Regions from separate parts of the Pseudomonas sp. F2 genome, predicted to be linked through region 1. Evidence: predicted binding sites of a transcription regulator. Region 1 holds the regulator's gene; the other holds the start of a gene.
What was found. Region 1 encodes FliA, which starts transcription of late flagellar genes. Its sites were predicted from a motif close to CTAAAGTTTNNNNNNNNNNNGCCGNTAA; they were not measured.

Region 1 (7,681 bases):
TTTCGTTGACGTTGACCAGCGGGAACGCAAACGCCTGATTGCCGAGCATCACCATCAGGGTCGGCATGATTGCCAGTGTCAGCGGCACCTTGATGACGATCTTCGAGCCCTGGCCCTTGGTCGAGTAGATGTTGATCGAACCGTTGAGCTGGGAAATCTTGGTCTTCACCACGTCCATGCCGACACCACGGCCGGACACGTCGGAGATCTCGGTCTTGGTCGAGAAACCCGGGGCGAAGATCAGGTTGTAGCACTCGGTATCGCTCAGGCGATCGGCCGCGTCCTTGTCCATCACACCGCGCTTTACCGCGATCGAACGCAGGACGTTCGGGTCCATGCCCTTGCCGTCGTCGGAGATCGACAACAGGATGTGGTCGCCTTCCTGCTCGGCCGCCAGTACCACGCGACCGCCACGGGCCTTGCCAGAAGCTTCGCGTTCTTCCGGCGACTCGATGCCGTGGTCGACCGCGTTGCGCACCAAGTGGACCAGCGGGTCGGCCAGGGCCTCGACAAGGTTTTTGTCGAGGTCGGTTTCTTCACCCACCAGTTCCAGGTTGATCTCTTTCTTCAACTGACGCGCCAGGTCACGAACCAGACGCGGGAAGCGCCCGAAGACCTTCTTGATCGGCTGCATCCGGGTCTTCATCACCGCGGTCTGCAAGTCCGCCGTGACCACGTCGAGGTTCGACACGGCCTTGGACATCGCTTCGTCGCCGCTGTTGAGACCCAGGCGCACCAGACGGTTACGCACCAGCACCAGTTCGCCGACCATGTTCATGATTTCGTCGAGACGCGCGGTGTCAACCCGCACGGTGGTCTCGGCTTCGCTCGCCGGTTTTTCCGGTGGCGGCGCAGCAGGAGCACGGGCCGGCGCTGGCGCAGCAGCGGCAGCCGGTTTCGGCGTTTCGGCTTTCGGTTCAGGCTTGGGCGCCGCTTTCGGCGCAGCAGCCGGAGCGGCAGCCTTGGCGGCAGGCGCAGCCACGGTCGACGCGGTGCCCGCAGCAGCGGCGCCAACGTCGGTGAACTTGCCTTTGCCGTGCAATTCGTCGAGCAGCGATTCGAACTCGTGATCGCTGATCAGATCGCTGCCGGCAGCGGCGGCCGCCGGTGCGGCAGGCGCCGCCGGTGCCGAAGCAATAGCCGATTCCAGTGCTTCGACGGCGAAGTTGCCCTTGCCGTGCAACTGATCGAGCAGTGCTTCAAATTCGTCGTCGGTGATGTCCGAGCTGTCACCCGCCGCCGGTGCCGCTGGAGCAGCCGCAGTCGGTGCGACGGCGTCTGGCGCGAACTGGCCTTTGCCGTGCAGTTGATCGAGCAACGACTCGAATTCGGCGTCGGTGATTTCATCGCTGGCGGCCGCATCGGCAGCCGGCGCAGGCGCAGCAGCGGCCGGGGCTTCGGCTTCGGCCTTGACGGCGTTCAGCGAATCCAGCAGCTGTTCAAATTCGTTATCGGTGATGTCGCCCGAATCGTTCGAATCGCCTTCGACGACCAGCTCTTCGATCATCTCGGCCACCGGCGAAGCCGGGGCTTCGTCGGCCGATTGCGGTTCGGCCAGACGCGCCAGCGCGGCCAGCAGTTCCGGAGTGGCGGCCGTGATCGGTGCACGTTCACGGACTTCGCTGAACATGCTGTTCACCGCGTCCAGTGCTTCAAGCACCACGTCCATCAGTTCTGCATCAACGCGACGTTCACCCTTGCGCAGGATGTCGAACACGTTTTCGGCGATGTGACAGCACTCCACCAGCTCGTTGAGCTGAAGGAAGCCGGCGCCCCCTTTTACAGTGTGGAAACCGCGAAAAATTGCGTTGAGCAGATCTGCGTCATCCGGGCGGCTTTCCAGCTCGACCAGTTGCTCGGACAGTTGCTCAAGAATCTCGCCGGCCTCAACCAGGAAATCCTGAAGGATCTCTTCATCGGCGCCGAAGCTCATTAATGGGGTGCTCCTACAGGTCTAAAAACCCAAAAAACCTAAAATTCCAAAACTCTAGAATCCGAGGCTGGATAACAAATCGTCCACATCGTCCTGACCGGACACAACGTCTTCTCGTTTATCGGCATGAATCTGCGGACCTTCACCCTGCGAGAGATGTTTTTGTGGATCTTTTTCTGCAAGCATCGCGGCACGGTCGTGTTCGATGCCCGCAAAGCGGTCAACCTGACTGGCCATGAGGACGAGTTTGAGCAAATTGCTTTCGACTTCGGTGACCAGCTGGGTCACACGCTTGATCACTTGACCGGTGAGGTCCTGGTAATCCTGAGCCAGCAGGATGTCGTTCAGGTTGCTCGACACCGCACGGTTGTCCGTGCTGCTGCGTGACAGAAAACCGTCGACCCGGCGCGCCAGTTCGCGGAACTCTTCAGCCCCGACTTCACGACGCATGAAGCGGCCCCAATCGGTGCTCAGCGCCTGGGCTTCTTCAGCCAGGCCATTGACCACCGGGGTCGCGCTTTCCACCAGATCCATGGTGCGGTTGGCCGCGGCTTCGGTCAGCTTGACCACATAGCCCAGGCGTTCGGTGGCGTCGGTGATTTGCGACACTTCCTCGGCCTGCGGCATGTGCGGATCGATCTGGAAGTTGACGATCGCACTGTGCAGTTCGCGTGTGAGCTTGCCCACTTCCTGATACAGGCCACGGTCACGGGTCTGATTGAGCTCATGGATCAGTTGCACAGCGTCGCCGAACCTGCCTTTTTCAAGGCTCTCGACCAGTTCGACCGCGTGTTTTTTCAGGGTCGATTCGAAATCGCCCTGTGAAGATTCGTTATGCTCCATAGCTCCCCCGCGCGTTCATCAGCCGATGCGTTCGAAAATCTTCTCGATTTTTTCTTTCAGCGCCTGAGCCGTGAAAGGTTTGACCACGTAGCCGTTGACGCCGGCCTGGGCCGCTTCGATGATCTGCTCGCGCTTGGCTTCGGCAGTCACCATCAGCACGGGCAGGTGCTTGAGTTTTTCATCGGCACGCACGTGGCGCAGCAGGTCGATACCGGTCATGCCCGGCATGTTCCAGTCCGTTACCAGAAAGTCGATGCTTCCGCTGTTGAGCACCGGAATGGCAGTGGTGCCATCGTCGGCCTCGACGGTGTTGGTGAACCCCAGATCACGCAGCAGGTTCTTGATGATCCGCCGCATCGTTGAGAAGTCATCAACGATGAGGATTTTCATGTTCTTGTCCAATTCGACCTCCAAGCAGTCTTAAACGCGCCCAGCACCTGGACGCGCCATTTCAATCAATCCGGCAAAGCACTCGATGACTGTCTGGAGCACAACAGAGCAAGACCGGTGCTGTTCATCACCGCACCAGCCTCGTTCGCAGTGTCCCCACACTGCCTTCAGCGCGCTCGCCACTCCCCCAAACGCCCCCGCAAGCGGGCCGCGCACTGGCTGTGTAACTGGCTGACCCGCGATTCACTGACGCCAAGGACTTCACCGATTTCCTTGAGGTTCAGTTCTTCGTCGTAGTACAGCGCCAACACCAGTCGCTCACGCTCCGGCAAATTGGCAATCGCGTCCGCCAGCGCAGCCTGGAAGCGTTCATCTTCCAGATCGCGTGACGGCTCAAGATGAGCACTGGCGCCATCCTCGTGCAGCCCTTCGTGTTCGCCGTCCTGCAGCAGGTCGTCGAAACTGAACAGCCGGCTGCCCAGCGTGTCATTCAAAATCCCGTAGTAATCGTCGAGACTCAATTGGAGTTCGGCCGCAACCTCGTGATCTTTAGCGTCACGGCCGGTTTTAGCTTCAATTGAGCGAATGGCATCGCTGACCATACGGGTATTGCGGTGAACCGAGCGCGGTGCCCAATCCCCTTTGCGCACTTCATCGAGCATCGCGCCGCGGATCCGGATGCCCGCGTACGTTTCGAAACTGGCGCCTTTGCTGGCGTCATATTTGGTCGAGACTTCGAGCAGGCCGATCATCCCGGCCTGAATCAGGTCTTCGACCTGCACACTCGCCGGCAAGCGCGCCAGCAAGTGATAGGCAATGCGCTTGACCAGTGGCGCGTAACGCTCGATCAACTCGTACTGCGCGTCACGTGCCGATTTCTTGTAGTAGTTCATACCGCTGGCGGTCATAACACAGGCCCTGCCGTTTGCTGCACGAGGCGCTCGACGAAAAACTCAAGGTGCCCACGCGGGTTGGCAGGCAGCGGCCAGGTATCGACCTTCTGCGCGATCGCCTTGAACGCCAGCGCGCACTTGGAACGCGGAAAGGCTTCATAGACTGCTCGCTGCTTCTGCACGGCCTTGCGCACGCTTTCGTCGTACGGCACCGCGCCGACGTATTGTAAGGCGACGTCGAGAAAGCGATCCGTGACCTTGGTCAACTTGGCGAACAGGTTGCGCCCTTCCTGCGGGCTCTGCGCCATGTTGGCGAGGACGCGGAAGCGGTTCATGCCGTAGTCGCGATTGAGCAGTTTGATCAGCGCGTAGGCGTCGGTGATCGAGGTCGGCTCGTCGCAGACCACCAGCAACACTTCCTGCGCCGCGCGCACGAAACTGACTACCGAGTCACCAATGCCCGCAGCGGTGTCGATCACCAGTACATCGAGATTGTCGCCGATGTCGCTGAACGCCTGAATCAGACCGGCATGTTGCGCCGGGCTCAGGTGCACCATGCTTTGGGTGCCGGAAGCGGCCGGCACGATGCGGATCCCGCCGGGGCCCTGCAACAGCACGTCGCGCAGTTCGCAGCGGCCTTCGATGACATCGGCCAGCGTGCGTTTGGGGGTCAGCCCCAGCAGAACGTCGACGTTCGCCAGCCCCAGGTCGGCGTCCAGCAGCATGACCCGACGGCCAAGCTCTGCCAGCGCCAGAGACAAGTTCACTGACACGTTAGTCTTGCCGACGCCACCTTTGCCGCCGGTCACCGCGATCACCTGTACGGGATGCATGCTGCCCATGTTATTTCTTTACCTTGTCTTGCATAGACGGAGGCCACATTACTGGCTGCGCGTTCACAACCGGAACAATGCATGGCAGACCATCGATGTAGGTACAAAAACTGTTCATTACCTCAGCCAACCTGCTTGGTCGGGCTGTGGTAGATATCAGCGAACATGTCAGCCATGGCTTCTTCGCTGGGTTCTTCCTGCATTTGCACGCTGACGGCGCGGCTGACCAGCTGATGACGGCGCGGCAGATGCAGATCATCCGGAATCCGTGGGCCATCGGTCAGGTACGCGACCGGCAGTTCATGACTGATCGCCAGGCTCAACACTTCGCCAAGGCTGGCCGTCTCATCCAGTTTAGTCAGGATGCAGCCGGCAAGCCCGCAACGCTTGTAACTGTGATAAGCGGCGGTTAGAACCTGTTTCTGGCTGGTGGTTGCCAGCACCAGGTAATTTTTTGAACGGATGCCACGCCCGGCCAGACTTTCCAGCTGCATGCGCAGCGCCGGATCGCTGGCCTGCAGGCCGGCGGTATCGATCAGCACCACGCGCTTGCGCAGCAATGGATCCAGCGCCTGCACCAGCGACTGGCCCGGGTCGACGTGGGTCACCGGCACGTTGAGAATCCGCCCCAGGGTCTTGAGTTGTTCCTGCGCACCGATGCGGAAGCTGTCCATGCTGACCAGCGCGACATTCTGCGCGCCGTACTTGAGCACGTAGCGCGCAGCCAGTTTGGCCAGGGTGGTGGTCTTGCCCATGCCGGCCGGGCCGACCATGGCAATCACCCCGCCCTCTTCCAGCGGCTCGACTTCCGGTACGGCAATCATCCGCGCCAGGTGCGCGAGCAACATGCGCCAGGCCTGACGCGGCTCTTCGATGTCAGTGATCATCGCCAGCAGGTCGCGCGACAACGGCCCGGACAGACCGATGCGCTGCAGGCGGCGATACAGATTGGCCTGTGCCGGACGGCTGCCTTGCAGCTGGTTCCAGGCCAGGGTGCCGAGCTGTACTTCCATCAGCTCACGCAGACTGTTCAATTCGAAACGCATCGAATCCAGCGCACGCGGATCGACACCCGCCGATGCCGGTGCAGGTGCCGGCGCCGGACGCGCCGGGGCGGCGTAGGTCGGTTCGCTCAACGGCTCGGCAGCGGTCAGTGGCAGGCCGGCCGTCAACGGCAGCCCGGCAAAGATCTGGCGATTGCTATTGCCATCGGCTTCGCCACGCAGGCTCAGTTCGGCCTGAGCGGTGACGATGCGCGACTGGGTCTTGCGCAGTTCGTCCTCGAGTTCCATGTTCGGAACCCGCGGCGCCAGCGCCGACAACTTGTAATCCAGCGCCGCCGTCAGCTCGACACCGCCGGCAATGCGGCGGTTGCCAATGATGGCGGCATCAGCGCCCAGCTCATCACGAACCAGCTTCATGGCCTGACGCATATCGGCGGCGAAAAAACGCTTAACTTGCATAAACCACTACCTCAGCCGTTGGGCCCTACTGTCGCAACGATGGTCACTTGCTTGTTGTCCGGAATTTCCTGGTAGGCCAGCACGTGCAGCCCCGGGACGGCGAGGCGACCGAAACGCGAGAGCATCGCGCGGATCGGGCCTGCTACCAACAGGATCACCGGTTGACCTTGCATTTCCTGGCGCTGCGCCGCTTCGATGAGCGAACGCTGCAGCTTCTCGGCCATGCTTGGCTCCAGCAGAACGCCCTCTTCCGAGCCTTGTCCTGCCTTCTGCAGACTATTGAGCAATATTTGTTCCAACCTTGGTTCCAAGGTGATCACAGGCAGCTCGGAGTCAGTGCCTACAATGCTTTGGACGATGGCGCGGGATACGCCGACGCGTACGGCGGCCACCAAAGCGGCGGTATCTTGACTCTTGGCGGCGTTGTTGGCGATGGCTTCGGCAATGCTGCGGATGTCGCGTACCGGCACGTGTTCGGCCAGCAATGCCTGCAGCACTTTGAGCAATTGCGACAGCGACACCACACCCGGCACCAGCTCTTCAGCCAGTTTCGGCGAGCTTTTGGCCAGCAATTGCATGAGTTGCTGCACTTCTTCGTGGCCGATCAGCTCACTGGAATGTTTGTACAGAATCTGGTTCAAGTGCGTCGCGACCACGGTACTGGCGTCGACCACGGTGTAACCGAGCGATTGCGCCTGCGCGCGCTGGCTGACTTCGATCCACACCGCCTCCAGGCCGAAAGCCGGATCTTTGGCGGTAATGCCGTTGAGCGTGCCGTAGACCTGCCCCGGGTTGATCGCCAGTTCTCGATCCGGGTAGATCTCGGCTTCGGCCAGGATCACGCCCATCAGGGTCAGGCGATAGGCACTCGGCGCCAGATCGAGGTTGTCACGGATGTGCACGGTCGGCATCAGGAAGCCCAGGTCCTGCGAGAGCTTCTTGCGCACGCCCTTGATCCGCGCCAGCAACTGCCCGCCCTGATTGCGATCCACCAGCGGGATCAGGCGATAGCCGACTTCCAGGCCGATCATGTCGATCGGCGTCACGTCATCCCAGCCCAGCTCCTTGGTCTCCATGGCGCGGGCCGGCGACGGCAGCAGTTCCTGCTGACGCTGAACTTCCTGCAGCGCCTGCACTTTGGCGACGTTCTGCTTTTTCCAGAACAGGTACGCGCCACCGGCGGCCAGTGCGGCCATGCTCAGAAACGAGAAATGCGGCATGCCCGGAACAAGGCCCATGACCGCCATCAGACCTGCCGCCACCGCCAGGGCTTTGGGCGAGGCGAACATCTGCCGGTTGATCTGCTTGCCCATGTCTTCCGAACCG
Region 2 (7,681 bases), 1.1 Mb from region 1:
TCCGGACCATAGGTCGGGCCGTCGGCGGGGGCTGCTTCAGATGCGGCGGCATGGGCAAACAGCGGCAGCGCGGCGCTGAGGAACAGGCCGGGCAGCCAGCGGGAGAGCGTGACGGACATAGGGACAAACTCCATAAAATCGGCCGATGCTGGAACGCCCGGATTAGGGCGACGTTAACCACAGGCAACGCTGCGTGCAGAATGTTCAACCGAGCCAGCCCAGGGTCAGCATCGCCACCACCGCGTAGCGCGCGCCCTTGGCCAGGGTGACGATCAATAGAAAGCGCCCGAGTGGCTCGCGCATGACGCCGGCGATCAGGGTCAGCGGGTCACCGATCACCGGCAGCCAACTGAGTAGCAGTGACCAGTGGCCGTACCGCTCGTAATGTTTGCGCGCGGTGGCCATGTGTTTCGCGCTGACCGGAAACCAGCGTCGATCCTGAAACCGTTCGAGGCCACGCCCCAGCCACCAGTTGACCAGCGAACCGAGGACATTGCCCAGCGTCGCCACGCCTAACAGACCCCAGAGCCAGTAACGGTCGCTGGCGATCAGGCCGACCAGCAACGCTTCCGATTGCAGCGGCAGCAGCGTCGCAGCGCCGAACGCCGCCGCGAACAGCCCGAGGTAACCGGCAGCCATCAATGCGCCGGGTAGTCCGCCACCACCACATCCGTGCCGTCTTTCTTCAGGCCGATCACTTGATAGGCATCGCTCATGCCGTCCATTTCCATGCCCGGCGACCCCATGGGCATGCCCGGTGCGGCGATACCCAACAGATCGTCACGCTTGCTCAGGGCCAGTACTTGTTCAGCCGGCACGTGGCCTTCGACGAACTTGCCATTGATCAGCGCGGTATGGCACGAGCCCAGGCGCGGTGGTACGCCGTGTTGCTGCTTGAAGCTGCTCATGTCGCTTTCGACGTGGTCTTCGACTTTGAAGCCGTTGGCTTCGAGGTGGCTGATCCATTTTTTGCAGCAGCCGCAATTGGCATCGCGATGGACTTCGATCGGAATCAGGTCGGCCGCCTGGGCCAGGGAGGAGAGGAGCAGGGCGCTGAGGGCGGCCAGTCGCAGGGAGGTTCGCATAATGGATTCTCGGCTCGGATGACGATCAAAAAGGAAAGCATTTTGACCGGATTATCCTGCCCGGCATCAACGGAGTGTTTCAAGTTGATACAAGACAGGCTGGCAGGATGATCATTGATCAAGCCTGACAGCCTGCTGAGAGGGAGATTACAAATCTGTCAGGCTCAACGAACCTTGAACCGCCCCATGATCGCGCTCACCCGGTTGTTGGCTTCCAGCAGCTGGTGGGTGTTGCGTTCGCTGGCCTGGCCGCTGTGCACCAGTTCTTCGACCATGTGCCGGATCTGCACCATGCTGCGGTTGATCTCTTCGGTGACTGCGCTCTGCTGTTCGGCAGCGGTGGCGATCTGCGTGCTGAGGCTGTTGATGTGACTGACCGAGCCGGCCATTTCATCCAGGCCCGAGTTGACCCGCGCCGTGGCGTCGGCGGCAGACTGGCAACTGGCCTGGGTGTTTTCCATGGCGCTGACCGAGGAGCTCACGCCTTGGGTCAGGCGAGTCAGCATTTCGTTGATCTCCGAGGTGCTGGCCTGAGTGCGGGCGGCGAGGGCGCGGACTTCGTCGGCCACCACGGCAAAGCCGCGACCCTGTTCACCGGCCCGGGCGGCTTCGATGGCGGCGTTGAGCGCCAGCAGGTTGGTCTGGCCGGCGATGGCGCCGATCACTCCGAGAATCTCGGTGATGCGCTGCGCGTCCTGCTGCATGTTCTCGACTTTTTTGGTGGCGCTGGCCACTTCATCGATCAAGGCCACCACGCTGTTGGTGGCTTCACCGACGACCACCCGCGAACGGTCGGCGTTTTCGTTGGCGCGTTGGGTGAACGCTGCGGTTTCTGCGGCGTTCTGCGCGACGCTTTCAGCCGTCGAGCTCATCTCGGTGATGGCGGTAACGGTCTGATCGGTTTCCGATGCATGGCGCAGCAGAATCTGGCTGGTGTTGGCCGATGTGCGTTGCAGATCGTCGAGGCTTGAGGCCATGGCGCCGGTGGCCTGCGTCACTTCACCGATCATGTTCTGCAGGTAGGCAATAAAGGTATTGACCGAGTGGCCGATGGCGCCCAGTTCATCTTCGGCGCGGATGGTGATGCGCCGGGTCAGATCGGCATCGCCGCTGGACAACGAGTCGATATTGGCCTTGAGCGCTTTCATTCGCGACACCAGTTGGCGGATCGCATACACCTGCAACAGCACCAGCAGAATCACCAGCGGAATCTGCAGCAGGCTCAGGCTGCTGAGCACGTCGTCACGCTGCGCGGTGAGCATTTTTGTTGGCAGGGCGGTGGCGAGGAACCACGGCGTGCCTTCGATCGGGCGCATGAAGAACGTGCTGGCCTCGCCATTGTTGTCGAACTCGACACGTTGCGCCTGATCACGGTTTTGCAGACCCGCTTTGACCTGACTGGCGAAGGTCGAGCCAGCGGTCAGTTCGCTGATGTTCTTCAGCACGATCGGGCCGCTGATGCGCGAGCTGTTGCTGATGATCTTGCCGTCGGCCTCGACGATCAGCATTTCAGCGTTGAGGTCTTTTTCCTTGCGCGCCACCAGATCGTTGAAGAAGCCCAGCGTCACGTCGATGGTCGATACGCCCCAGGCTGCACCATTTTTCTGGATCGCCATGGCGCAGTTGGTGCGCGGCTCGGCGCTCGCATCGTCTTTATAGGCGGCCGCCCAGGCGCACTGGCCGCGCGGGGTCTGCATGCCACCCTTGTACCAGCTCTGATCGTAGTAGTTCGGCGCCGCGTCGCTGTTCCAGAAGGTGTTCACCGCCAGTTTGCCCGAGGCATCGCGGTGCCAGAACGTGCTGAATTTGTTACGCCCGGCCTCGCGCTGGCCCGGCAACGGCCAGATCCCGCCACCAAACACTTTCAGTTCGCCGTACTGATCCACCAGCCCCGGCAACACCGTGTCGATGGCCGCGCTGTCGAGCAGCGGAATGGTCTGGGTGATGCTGCGTTGCTGCGACTGAACCTTATTGAGTTCGCCCTGAATCTGCTCGGCGACTTCGGCGATGCGATTGAGCACCACCTGTTCTTCGGTATGTCGCAGCTTGGGTGCGACCAATTGGCTGATACCGACCACGGTCAGCACCGACAGCAGCAGGATGAACAGAACCAGAAATAACGTGTAGCGAGCCTGAATGGTGCGGAATGCGGGCATGGAGACCGGTCCTTGAGCTGCGATTCTTATTGTGGGGTCGAGGGAAAAACGGCGGGGTTACACCAGCGTATCGTCGGCGAGCGGGGAAGCTTTAGGTACTGTCGTGCAAGAAAGTTTCGGGCTGACAGAAGGGGCGTATCGATCCTGATACAAATGAATTGACCGCCTGTTTAACCGGTACGGAAAAAGCATCGCCAGCCATCGTCAAACTGCCATGAAGCCCAGTGATAGTGAGCTTGCGGTGATTTGTATCGAGAATGTACAGAAATTGTAAGCGACTGCACTAAAAGGGTTGGTGCCACTAGTTGGCCGGTAGATACTTCGCGTCATTCAAAGTGTCACCAAGGACATTTCATGGTTATTTCACAGGGAGTCTTCTCATGACGATCGGCATTGTCGGTGGTTGGGAAAGCAAGGCAGGGGTGCTGGTTCGCAATACGGGCGCGAAAAAGCAGGTGAGTCAGAGCGTCAAGGTGCAGCAGATGCTGACCATGGTCGGCAACGATCCGAACGCGCTGAACACCGCAGAAATGGACAAGCAGGGCCTGCGCAAGAACATCAAGGGCTTCGACCCGTCGAACACTTCCGTCAAACAACTGGGCAATCTGAGCGTTTTCCTGCGCAGCCGCGGGCTGATCTCCGAGATCACCTCGTTCACCTTGCTCAATGCCGGTGACAAGTTCGACCGGTTCGGCGTGACCAAAGACGTCGATGCCAAATTCAACGCACTGGAATATTTCGCCACCCAGCTCGACGCGATCCAGAGCAATGGCCTCAATGGCAACGCTTACGGCAAGAACCTGATCCCCGAATTCAAAAAGGCGATCTACGTGCTGCAGAACCTGAAAACCTACGGTGAAGGCAACGCGCCGAAACCTGTGGATCAAGGCGTCAAAGCCAAGGCCTGAATCTTGAAAACGGCCCGCCCATTTTGTGGGCGGGCCGTTTTTTTCAGCCTCGGTACATTTGCCCGACCTGTCGGACCTGGTCCTGCAAGCGTTGCATGTGCGGACAGTGCAATGTCAGCGTTGACGGCTGGTAACCGCGATGAAACAGCCCAAGCCAGCCTTCGCTACGCTCATCGGGAACGATTCCGGTGAAAGCGAAACCCACATCGGCAAGTTGGCTCAGTGAGCCGGGAAATCCTTGGGCGAGCCTGAGTCTGAGCGAAACCAGCCATTGCACCGGCAGTCGCTCAAGTTGCCTGAGCAGGTTGTCATCGAGTTCCTTGAGCACAATGTCATAGCGCCCCGAGGCGTGTTCGACATGGACCTTCGGGCCGCTCCAGGGCGCCGCTTTGTCGGTGGTACCAAACGCCCCCTCCAGATGCGACATCAATTCGCCACAATCCGTTGGCCAGGCCAGCGCGGGCAGCGGGCGTCGAAAACCCTCGATGTCGTAGTGGCCGACAACGATGCTCTCTCGGTCCTGTCCTTCGAAGGGCGAAGCGGCGTAATCCGGCAACAGACCGCAGCTGTGAAAGCCGAGACTGGCGGCCATACGCTGAGTGTACGGATGGTGCGTAACCTGCTTGATGGTGACGCCCCGGCAATCCAGGGCCTGGGCATGAATCAGCAATTGCCGGCCCAACCGTGTGGCGATGTTCTGCCCGCGGGTATCCGGATGTACCACCGTCAGTGCCAGTTCTGCCAGTGAGGATCTGCCTGACCGGCGAAACAGGGTGGCATGCCCGCGAATCTGCCCGTTTACCTCCGCCACCAGCGAGTGCCAGCGCCCGTCACTGTGGTTCTGATTGATCATGCACGGCAGATACACATGCGGTTGAGGATAACGAGTGCCGTAAATGGCTTCGAACAGGCCACTGACTGCCGGTGCGTCGGTGATGCGATAACGCCGCAGGAGGGTCTTGGCCATCAGGCTTGCTGCTCGCACGGAGTCTGATAGTCGCGCCGGTCCACGACCCGCTGATGCTTGCCGGAACGTGGGTGACACGTCAGTTCATCGCTGGCGCAGGCGATCACATGCAGATCGAGCAATTGCTCGCCTTGTAGCTTCTCGATCCACGGATATTGCTCGATCAATGTGCTGCGCAGGTTTGCGCTGGTCTGGGCGATATCAGTCATGTGCCTGTCGGGTACCCATCTGAGACTCAGCAGGTCTTTTTTTCCCTGTTGCTCGATGACCAATTGCCAGTCGGCGCGGTTACCGAGGCGTTGCACCAGATCGCCAATGTCACGCATGTCCAGACTCAAAACGCCCACCCGCACGCGCTGGCTGCTCATGCTGCGTCCCATCAGCGCGAATTTGCGCATGGGCGTGCCGGGCGGTTCACGCCAGCACGCCAGATCGCCGACAGGATAGCGGAGGACGGGCATCAGGCGACGGGTCAGATTGGTCATGACCAGTTTGCCGTTACGGTCGCATTCTTCGATGACAGTACCGCTCACCTCATCGATGATCTCCAGCACGCTGTGGCGCTCCAGCATTCGGTGTTCGCCCAGAGCGCAATCGCGAGTGCTGACGCCGATCAATCCGGCATCGACGCTGGCGTAACCGATGGAGGCGATACGCGCATTCGGAAGCACCCGACGCAGCACTTGCAGCTGTGCTTCGAACAGGCTCTCGCCACCGTAGAGCAGGGTCTCGACACCCTCCAGAACCTGCGACCGGCGCTCGAGCCAGGCGGCAAATTTCAACAGTTGCGCCGGCACGCCAGCCAGCACGTTGATCCGGTTCGCCACGATCGACCTGGCCAGTACAGCGCTATCGACGGCCCCGGTGAATGGAAACTCGCTGACGGGTGTCTCGACATGTGCCAGGGCATCGTGGACGAAAATGAAGCTGGCATACAGGTCACCGACGAAGAACAGATTGGCGACCCGGTCGCCGGGGTTCAGTTGTGCTGTGAGGTGGCTACCGAAATCACGCGTCAGGGTTTGCCATTCGCCGCGGGTGAACAGCGACAGTTTGCCTGAACCGGTGGTCCCCCCGGTCTGGAACACCAGCGCATCCGCGGTCGGGCCGGTCAACGCCGACCACTGCTGCAGGGACTGGCTGCCGTGCCAGTACTGCCCGGGATCGACCAGGGGCAGCTCGTTCAAACCGTTGATGGGGACTGGGACGTTCTTGAAGTGATCACGGTAATAAGGCGAATGTCGGCGGGCAAAATCGAGCAAGGCATTCAAATCTGTGGTGGTGTTCATGGTGGTTTCGTATGGAAAGGAGCGGTGGGGCGCAAGCAGGCGCCCCGTTTTCAGCGGCGTGAATCAATCACGGACGGTGTCTTGCCGCTGTGTCTGTTTCGGGCAAATTGCGCAACGGCACATTGCTCGACGTCGACGGTGAGCAGTCCGGTCTGCACCAGCGTGCTCAGCGTCTGATAGCCTTGCAGCTGAAGATGGGCCTGAGCCGGCTCCAGTGGGCTGCGCAGTCGCATGCGTTCCCGGCCGTCAGGGCCGTGGTCGAGGATCAGTTGAAACGGCGCTTGCAGGCGCTGCTCCAGCGTTGCCAGCGAGATGAAGTCAGTGGCGATGCGCAGCAATTTGCCGTGCCGTTGCAGCAGCTCGAAGCGCGGCGAAGTCAGACCGCAGGGACATGGGCCGGATAGCCAGCGTCCGCTGTCACCGATGTCATAGCGCTGCACGGACTGGCCCTGACGCGCCCGGGAGGTCACCAGCAGACGCCCCGACTCACCGTGATCGACCGGCGCGTCCTGATCGAAATGGACGATTTCCAGGTGCTGGATGTCGCTCATCAGGTGGAACACACCGTCTGCCGTGGCCTGGCAGGCATGGCCGAGCGGACCGGCATCGACACTGCCGTAAATTGCCGACCGGATCAGCCTGACTCCGCAGCGTTGCAACAACTCGCGGGTGGGTGCGCTCACGTGCTCGCCACCGAGAAAAACCTTGTCGATGGCGCCGTAGCGCTGCAGCGTCTGCTGTTCATTGAGAAACAACCGGTGCACGGTGCTGGGCATGCCGATCAGCACCGTGATCCGTTGTTCCACGATCAGTTGCGCGATCTCCCGGTAATCGTCATCCGCTGGAGCGCCCATGGGCCAGTGTCGGGCCTCCAGTTGTTCCAGCGCCTTGGCAAAACTTGAAAATCCGCCGTACAGCCCGCCGCTGAAGAACAGGTTCATGACATTGTCTTGCGCCGGATCCAGGCCGGCCGCGAGCAGGCCGTCGGCAGTGGCACGCATCTGAAGCTGGAAATCGTGGTAACTGAAAGCGGAAAGTGTCGGCGTACCGCTGCTGCCGCCGGACCGAAAGTACAGTTGTGCCTTGGCGTTCGGTGGCTGGCTTGCAAATGTCGCCTTGTCCATGATCGACACCCCTGATAGCGCTGGCGCAATCGGCTGGCGGTCAAGCGTGGCACACCCCGCCAGCGCGTCCGGCGGCAGGCTGACCGACACGCGACGGCTCAGGCGCTGCAAGGCGTAGACACCGTCATGGGGTTCGCCGTCGTAGCCGTCGT

Region 2: a site for FliA is predicted at 3,309-3,336, ahead of AC193Q_RS05490 (methyl-accepting chemotaxis protein). Genes of this name have one in related genera too.

What each region holds. Positions count from the first base shown of each region.
Region 1 covers NZ_CM169904.1:163,277-170,957, reverse strand. The annotation lists gene AC193Q_RS00740 (chemotaxis protein CheA) at 1-1,933, opposite strand, end outside; gene AC193Q_RS00735 (protein phosphatase CheZ) at 1,988-2,776, opposite strand; gene AC193Q_RS00730 (chemotaxis response regulator CheY) at 2,795-3,166, opposite strand; gene fliA (RNA polymerase sigma factor FliA) at 3,334-4,074, opposite strand; gene fleN (flagellar synthesis regulator FleN) at 4,071-4,901, opposite strand; gene flhF (flagellar biosynthesis GTPase FlhF) at 5,015-6,355, opposite strand; gene flhA (flagellar biosynthesis protein FlhA) at 6,367-7,681, opposite strand, start outside.
Region 2 covers NZ_CM169904.1:1,257,545-1,265,225, forward strand. The annotation lists gene AC193Q_RS05475 (alpha/beta fold hydrolase) at 1-119, opposite strand, end outside; gene AC193Q_RS05480 (YqaA family protein) at 205-639, opposite strand; gene AC193Q_RS05485 (DUF411 domain-containing protein) at 639-1,085, opposite strand; gene AC193Q_RS05490 (methyl-accepting chemotaxis protein) at 1,250-3,241, opposite strand; gene AC193Q_RS05495 (hypothetical protein) at 3,622-4,149, shown strand; gene AC193Q_RS05500 (GNAT family N-acetyltransferase) at 4,193-5,116, opposite strand; gene AC193Q_RS05505 (phenylacetate--CoA ligase family protein) at 5,116-6,405, opposite strand; gene AC193Q_RS05510 (aldehyde dehydrogenase family protein) at 6,456-7,681, opposite strand, start outside.